2 regions of the Paenibacillus sp. CCS19 genome follow, and region 2 is predicted to be linked to the other one. Evidence: predicted binding sites of a transcription regulator. Region 2 holds the regulator's gene; the other holds the start of a gene.
The links. Region 2 encodes CtsR, which represses protease genes until heat stress. Its sites were predicted from a motif close to ATGGTCAATAAAGGTCAAACA; they were not measured.
Positions count from the first base shown of each region.

Region 1: clpP (ATP-dependent Clp endopeptidase proteolytic subunit ClpP) is a predicted target of CtsR. The motif match lies at 2,672-2,692, and genes of this name have one in related genera.

Region 1 covers NZ_BTCK01000013.1:23,190-27,620, forward strand. Annotated here, with positions in the region: gene SBI19_RS11335 (adenylosuccinate synthase) at 1-834, opposite strand, end outside; gene SBI19_RS11340 (LysR family transcriptional regulator) at 946-1,845, shown strand; gene clpP (ATP-dependent Clp endopeptidase proteolytic subunit ClpP) at 1,928-2,509, opposite strand; gene SBI19_RS11350 (hypothetical protein) at 2,812-3,699, shown strand; tRNA gene SBI19_RS11355 (tRNA-Arg) at 4,135-4,209, opposite strand.
Region 2 covers NZ_BTCK01000032.1:9-4,439, reverse strand. Annotated here, with positions in the region: gene SBI19_RS19895 (ATP-dependent Clp protease ATP-binding subunit) at 1-343, opposite strand, end outside; gene mcsB (protein-arginine kinase McsB) at 340-1,425, opposite strand; gene mcsA (protein-arginine kinase activator protein McsA) at 1,449-1,958, opposite strand; gene SBI19_RS19880 (CtsR family transcriptional regulator) at 2,017-2,478, opposite strand; gene SBI19_RS19875 (GNAT family N-acetyltransferase) at 2,992-4,176, opposite strand.

The DNA.
Region 1 (4,431 bases), on a different contig from region 2:
GAACGGCCCTGCGCCTACGCAGCTGGAGTAAGCTTTGGTCACTGCTATGATGCGTTTGATCGCATGTGGTGGAACACCTGCGCCGATGGATGCGTAACCGGCTAGCGTGGATGAGGACGTGACGTAGGGGAAGATGCCGTGGTCAGGGTCGCGAAGGGCGCCAAGCTGGCCTTCGACGAGAATGGATCCGCCGGCAGCGAGCGTTTGATGAAGAAGGACGGTTGTATTCGCGATGAAAGGCGTCAAGCGGCTCTTCACTGCTAGCAGCCGGTCTGCGATTTGATTCGCGTCAATCGGTTCAGCCTGATAGAGCTGTTGCAGCAATGTATTCTTAGTAATGAGTGCAGCCTGGATCCGCTGGCGAAGCTGTGCTTCATCGCCTAGCAGCGCGCTGATCGGGATTCCGATTTTGAGTGCCTTATCCGCATAGAAGGGGGCGATGCCAGAGCGGGTCGAGCCGAAGCTTTGTGCGCCAAGCCGTGCCTCCTCGCAGGTATCCAACTGAATATGATAAGGGAGTACAAGCTGTGCACGGTCAGAGATTCGAATATCCGGCTCGGAGATACCTCGGGCCAGCAGATTGTCGTATTCACACAAGAAGTCTTCTGGATTGAAAGCGACGCCTGGACCGATTACATTCGTCGTCCCAGGTGTGAACACGCCTGATGGCAGCAGGTGCAGCGCAAATCTGCCGAATGCATTAATGATCGTATGTCCGGCATTGCTGCCGCCTTGGTAGCGGACGACGCAGCGATATTGCTCCGCCAGCAGATCCGTTATTTTTCCCTTACCCTCATCTCCCCAGTTCGCCCCTACTACTGCTGTTACACTCATTCGATTCACTCCTCTAGACATGATTGAATTTCCAAAACTGATTATAAATGCGATAATGATATTAATGAAATGAATAAACCTAATGTCTGATATAAAGGAGATTAATATTCGGTGAGCGACCTCGTTACAAATATGGAGTGGTACCGCGCTTTCTATTGGACGGCGAAGGCGGGAAGTTTGTCAGGAGCCGCTGAAAGGCTTTATATTACGCAGCCTGCGGTCACGCATGCCATTAAGCAGCTGGAGTCGCAGCTTGGCGGGCAGCTGTTCTTCCGGACTTCGAAGGGGGTCACACTGACTGCGGAAGGCGATGTGCTGTTCCAGCACATCGAGCAGGCCTTTAATTTCATCCATGCAGGCGAGCGGAGGCTGGCGGAGCGGCATGAACTTACGGTAGGGGAAATGCGCATCGGAGCGGGAGATACGCTGTGCAAACATTATTTGCTGCCGCGCATGCGACAGTTCCGTGAGCAATATCCCGGCATTCAGTTTCAGGTTACGAACCGAACATCGCGCGAGACGGTGAAGCTGCTGAAGGAAGGGGCAATCGACTTCGGCATCGTGAATCTGCCGCTGGAGGACCCGAAGCTGCATATTCAAGAAAGCATGATCGTGCAGGACTGTTTCGTTGTGTCGAATACTTACTGCAAATGGACGGCGGCCGAGCAGCCTATGTCTCTCAATTGGGAGGAGCTAAGCCGCTACGAGCTGCTCTTGTTGGAGAAAGGCAGCGCAACTAGAACTCATATCGATAGAGCGGGAAGCGCGAATGATGTTGTACTAACGCCAAGCATGGAGCTTGGCAGCTTGGATCTGTTGAGTGAATTTGCTCGAACGGGATTCGGTATTGCGTGCGTGGTGAGAAATTTTGTCGAGGACTTATTAGACCGAGGAGAGCTGGTGGAGTTGTCGATTAGTCCGCCAATACCGTCCAGACGTATCGGCATCGCAACATTGAAGGATGTCCCTCTGTCTACAGCGGCGAAAGCATTCGTAGCCATGCTGCAGTAGGACCAGGCGCGTTATCAAGAGGAAAAGCCCCTCATTCCGTTATGGATTGAGGGGCTTGCTGTCGTACATGTGGAAGAGCGGATTACAGCTTGTCGATGACTTTGTCGATCAGGCCGTATTGACGTGCTTCTTCGGCGCTCATGAAGTTGTCACGGTCCGTATCGCGTTCGATTGTTTCGAACGATTGACCCGTGCGTTCAGCCATAATGCGGTTCAGCTTGTCGCGCGTCTTCAGGATGCGGCGAGCACGAATCTCGATGTCGCTCGCTTGGCCTTCTGCACCGCCGAGCGGCTGGTGAATCATGACTTCGGCGTTCGGAAGCGCATAACGTTTGCCTTTGGCGCCTGCATTAAGCAGGAAAGCGCCCATCGATGCAGCCATACCGACACAGATCGTGGAGACGTCCGGCTTAATGAATTGCATCGTGTCGAAGATGGCGAGGCCGGCCGAGATGGAACCGCCTGGGCTATTAATGTACAGGGAGATGTCCTTCTCTGGATCGTCTGCCGCAAGGAACAACAACTGCGCGATGATGGAGTTGGCTACAAGGTCGTTCACCGGCGTCCCGAGAAAAATAATGCGGTCCTTCAGCAGTCGCGAGTAAATGTCATACGCACGCTCGCCGCGGTTGTTCTGCTCAATGACCATTGGCACATAGTTCATATCCATGAAAGTTCCCTCCCGAATAGGAATTGTAGAATAGTTTCAGCACTAGCATAGTCAGATGCGGTACGCTGCAAACGTATATGTACGAATGCTGCTAGCACACTGATGTAGGATGCGAAAGTGCTGCTGATGAATTTTATAATAGCGGAATGATCAGTAAAAGTCAAAGAAGGTCAAGAAAAACGTAAGGAGGGGAGACAGAGCAAGAAACTGTTGTGTGTAAAACATCGTTAGTTAAAGATTCTCTTAACTCTTTAATCTACTGCTTTAAATAATTTACCGAAAATGATATAAATTACATGTGTTCAAAAAAAATACTAAAAGATGGTAAATTTGTGATGGGTTTGTTATCAGGAAAAGTTAGGATGAGGTCAAAGGTTGCAGTGCTATTACTTGTCATTATGTCATTGATATGTTTGAGTTCTGTTAATGCAGCATCTAAGAACACTACTAGTGTAAAACCTCCAAAAGCTAAAAATGCTCAGGTAACTCTAGACGATATAACAAGTCTTAACGAATACATTAGTATCCATGGGGATACGTATCTGGTAACAGAAGGAGGGTTGCTAGCTCAACTGAAAAAAAATGTTGCAAGTAATAGAGAACTGCAGGGTTTTACTGGATTAGATAAGAAACTATTAAACGAAGCATTTAAGAATGCTGCCTATACAGGACTGAGTGCAGGAAAATATAAAGTATACACTATCCAATTTGAATATACTAATGCGGCAAATGACAAAGTTTCCGTACTTGTCACATACGATATGGACAGAAAAATGCTTATCGAAGCATTAAATATTAGTGAGTCGCCTAGCAATGAGATAACCGTAAATTCAAGAAATGTTGGCTTGACGTTCATTGGTGATCGTGCAGAAGCTATGGAAATTGTTAATGCTAAGACTGTGGAACAAAAGAAAGCGTTGAAGGAAAAAAATAAAGAAAAACATAAAAAAGAAATAGAACAAGCTTCAACCTCAGACAAAAATGGAAACATTATTGATTCAGTTGCATCAGTATTTTCCGTTGATACTGCTTCTGCAAATACATGCAGTGGAAGTCTTAATTTAAACGGTGCCCAATGCAGTTGGGTAGCAGTAGGCTATTGTGCAGCTGCGGGTCTTTTTGGTTTCCTACCGGGATTGATTTGCGCGATCGGGTATACTTATGTTTGTAACTATACTTGTTAATAAAATTTGATTGATACAGTTATGGCTGTCGATTGAATCGGCAGCCTGTAATATTTTGGTTAGTCGAGTATAATGTAATATTGATTGGTTGATTGGTATAAGATTTAAAATACAACCTGTTCACTAGAGGGAGGTTAATCATGAGATGCAAATCATTATCCGGGTAATTCTAATTGCCTTGTTAACATTCTTTTTGAGGTATAACATTGATAATGATATCAATTTGCTGGACTTAATCGCACCAATAGTATTGATTCTAGGAATCATAAATGAAAGAAAAAATTATAAAATGCGAAAGAGAAAGAAATAAAGAAGGTAAAAACCCCATTAAGAATTCCTTAATGGGGTTTTTGTTGATTTATAAAACAAAAAAATCATCACCCACAGCGGGATGTGATGATCTTAGATTCTCATTAATATTTAAATTGATTAGGTTGGCGCGCCCGCTAGGAATCGAACCTAGATCTCAGGCTCCGGAGGCCTACGTCATATCCATTGGACCACGGGCGCAAAAAAGCGGAACGAGAGTTATCATACCTTAATTTCCATAGGAATGCAAGTGCTGGACGATGAGAAAAATAAAAGTTGTCTAATGCGTGTCGGAAAACGGTTACATGGGCGAAAAGGAACTTGCAGTCTTTTCCGCGATTCGATAAAATAAGTGTGGGACTTAAAACGAGTATGCGGGACGCGAAAGGTCCACCTCGTACGGAAGCCCAACGGAGTTTCTTC
Region 2 (4,431 bases):
CGCGGATAAGACCAAGCAGAATGTGCTCTGTTCCAACGTACGTGTGGCCGAGCTTTCTCGCCTCATCCATCGACAACTCAATGACTTTCTTCGCTCGCGGCGTATATGCAATGTTCGAAGGCTGCTCTTGACCGCGGCCGATGAGCGCTTCGACTTCATCTTGAATTTTCTCGAGTCCAAGGCCAAGGCCGATAAGTGCTTTCGCTGCGATGCCTTCGCCCTCGCGAATCAGACCAAGCAGAATATGCTCCGTCCCGATATTGTTGTGACCAAGTCTAACGGCTTCCTCTTGAGCCAGTGCCAGCACCTTCTGCGCACGTTCCGTGAATCTTCCGAACATCATTGCGATACACCCCCATGATTGTTGTGCTGCGAAATTTGATTTCGAATCAGTTCTGCCCGCCGGATATCCCTAGCCTCCGGACTGAGCGCCTCATTGAACACCTGCTGCAGAAAACCCGGCTGCGTCATAACAAGCAGTTCATTCATCGCTTGTGTCGATACCCCGTTGATCATCCCCAGATCAATGCCGAGCCGTATGTCGGACAGCCGCTGCGCCGCTTCCTTCGAATCCATAATCGCTGCATGCGACAACACGCCGTATGAGCGGTTGACACGATCCTCGATTCGAATCGGATTCTCGGCGACAAGCCGTTTGCGGGCCGCCTTCTCATGTTCAATGATTTGCTGAGCTACGCTGTACAGGTTGTCGATGATTTCAGTCTCCGACTGCCCGAGCGTAATTTGATTCGAAATTTGAAACAGATTGCCGGTCGACTCGCTGCCTTCGCCATATATTCCCCTAACGGCGAGACCAACCTGTGCCACTGCGGACAGGATACGATTGATCTGCTGAGTCAGCACCAGTGCCGGCAAATGCATCATGACCGATGCTCGAATGCCGGTTCCTACATTCGTAGGACAGCTTGTTAGAAATCCTCTTCGTTCGTCGAAAGCGTAATCCGCTTCCGCTTCGAAAATATCGTCAATGCGGCTTGCCAACTGCCATGCTTCACGGATTTGGAAACCCGGATATAGACATTGGATGCGCAAATGGTCTTCTTCGTTAATCATGATGCTGATTGATTCTTCTTCGTTCAACGCAAGCGCTCCGTTGCGTGATTCATTGGCAAGATTCGGACTGATGAGATGCTTCTCCACCAGAACCCGCCGCTCAAGCTCGGTAAGCTCGCTTAGTTTGTATATATCGAAATGGCCGATGCCGCTCAGCTTCCCTTGTAAGGCAACACCCGACAAGCGGTTCATTACCTCAAGCGACTGTTGATTCGTCGCCAGCATTGGGAACGGGTACGAACGCAAATTGCGCGCAACTCGGATTCGACTGCTGATGACGATATCCGATTCGGGACCCTTTCCTTTCATCCAATCGCTGAGCGGATGCTCGGCAAAACGTCTCTTGGACAAAGTCAATAATCCTCCCTTCGCGCTTAAAGCCCTTCCGCTCTTCGCTCCAGCTCGCGAATCCGATCGCGGAGCTGCGCTGCCGCTTCGAATTCCTCACTATCGATACGTGTCACCAGTTCACGCCGCAGCTGCTCGATCTCTCTGCGAGTCTGAATGATGCCGCCAGACCGCTTCGGGATTTTGCCGACATGCACCGTATTGCCATGTACCCGCTTGAACAGTGGATCAAGCTTGTTCTCAAAGCTGCGGTAGCAGTTGCTGCAGCCGAAACGGCCAATCTTGCTGAACTGTGCATAGGTTAGCCCGCACTCATCGCAGCGTACCGTTTCCTGTTTCGCCCCTTGACCTGCCCGCTCGAAATCAAGCAGTCCAGACAGCAGGCTGTGAATGGAAAATCCATTCGAGGAGCCCGGAATCCCTTCGCTCTTCTCGCGAGCGCACGATTCACATATATGAATCTCGGTCTTCTCTCCATTCACGATTTTCTGAAAATGAAGCGTAGCCGGCTTCTTGCCGCATTCCTGACAAACCAAGCCGCCATCCCTCCTTCGCCGAACTAAGCACCATGACTACTTGCGCCCAATGCGATCCTTACTTCGCTAACAAGGAAATCAGCATCGCCTTCATTAACCGCGCCCGTACTTCATCACGCAGCGGGAGCTTCAACGCCAGCGTATCGCGCGACATTGCTGCCTTCAGCAAATTCGCTTCTCGCCTTGTAATATGACGGGCTTCCTCCAGCTGATAAATCAAGCCTTCTGCGGCATTCTGATCGATCTGATGACCAATAACTTCACTTAGATACAGTGTAATCGTCTTTAGCGCTGGCAATTCAGCACGCTGGATACGAATATATCCGCCGCCTCCTCGCTTGCTCTCGACCACATACCCTTTCTCTAAAGTAAAGCGTGTGCTGATGACGTAATTGATCTGCGAAGGAACACAAGAGAAACGGTCGGCCAGATCATTGCGTTGAATTTCGACCGCACCTTCGGTGCTTTCCTGAAGCAGCTGTTTCAAATACTGTTCAATGAGATCGGAAATATTACGCATGCACCAACCTCCCTCATGATGCGCCTTGCTAAGATGTCTGTTGACTTGCGTATTGCCTCAATTCATTCGCTGCTTAAGCAGCGGGGTCTCGTCAGCGGCATGGGCTGCGAACCGACGTCGTTGACTTTGACTTTCTTTGACCTTAATTTCATTATACGCATTTCAGTTCGAAGGTCAATACAGGTCGACACAAATTTTCAGAACATTGTAAAAACTACGAAACAAGCTTTCGCACCTACTATTATTGGTGAGACGCTGCTTTCTTTATACCTCTACTGACTGATGGAAATGGAACAAACGTGCCGCCGTCTCCTCGGACATTTCTTCAACCATTCTTTGATCTATAGAAACAAAAGATGATTGCTAGATTAGATTTGTGATCCTCTCCAAATGTAAGTCGTCGAACTAGCTTACAATGAGAGCCGTATCCAATCGCATTTATCTGAACCGCTGCTGGACATACAACGAAAGCCCCCGATCCCGTAGTAGGTTGGAGGCTTTATTACTGATTGTTTAGAAGAAATCATATAGGAATGTCGGCATCTGCGGAATCAACCGATCAAGCGCCTTAACAGCTTCTTTGCTTCCCAGCAGCTTCTGCAATTGCATGAGTCGTTCCGGTCTGCGATAGCCCATCATCATACAGGTTAGCGTCTGGATGTCACAGCTGAGCACATTCGTTTGTTCCTCAGCGTTCACTTCACACACCTTATCCACAATGCCATTCCCCTGCTCGTCGACACGCAGCTTGAAAACTCCGTTATTCCAAATTGCATGAGGGTCTTCCACTTGAATACACAGCTCATGCACAGCTTCTGTGGATGCAAACGGATAGTTTGCGACAAAACCTTCAATATCCACAATACGTGCCATGAAGTAAGGGATTATCTCATGTTTGATTCGCGGGTTATCCACTGTGGATATCAAATCATCATCCAACGGCGCAATCGTTGTTACTTCTTTCGCCATCGAGTCATGGTTGGCAATGAATGTCCACAGGCTTTGCCTCGCCGTCTCGTTCAGACAGACCAATTCATGCACAGTCATCTTAGATTCTTTCACATCATAGATGATGTAACCTTGCGGTTTCCCTGCTTCTGAGCGATATACGGCAATTTGTCCACTCTTTCTGCGATAAATGCGCTCTTCCCACCATTGTGGATTGCGTGAGAGCATTCCATTATACCGACGTGCATACTGTTCATAAACCGTGGACAATATCTGCGTGTCCGGCTGCGCAAGACGTTCAATGGTGCCAGGCACCTGAACACGTTTAGGCAGCAGGTTAGAGGATATTGTATAACGACGCTGCTCGGAGAACATTTCCCACCCGAATCTGCGGTAAAAATCAAACTCGAACGGATGCAGCAGTGAGATGATCTGACCATCACGTTTCATAACTTCAAGCGAATGTCGCAGCAATTTAGATACGAGACCCTGTCTGCGATATTCTGGCCAGGTGGAAACACCGGCTATTCCGCCCATCGGGATCGGTCTACCGTTTATGTAAATCGTTAATGACAGCAGCGTTAACTGCGCCATCAGTTGATCGTCTTCGAATGCTCCCCATTTCTCTTCCGACCGGAATTGAGAACGACGTACAGCACGTTCCTCATCCGAATAGACCATCTGAAATGCGAAAGAGGATAAGTTAAGGCTCTCCTCGTAATGAGTCTCCGTAATATTGCGTATGTTCAAGATAATCAACCTCCTTTGGCATCCTTGCCAGCTTGAGTGATTGTCTAAACTTACACCAAAAATCCACCCCATGTAAAGACAATCATCAACGGTCGATGATCACGAAGCTTAGTTCAGCCTTCTCGGTGCTGATCGACCTCTATTGACATCTTCTATTCGTTCCGTAAACAACAAAAAAATCCATGTCATAAAGACATGGATTAATTCGTGCTTGGCGTCTTCCTACTCTCCCAGGACCCTGCGGTCCAAGTACCA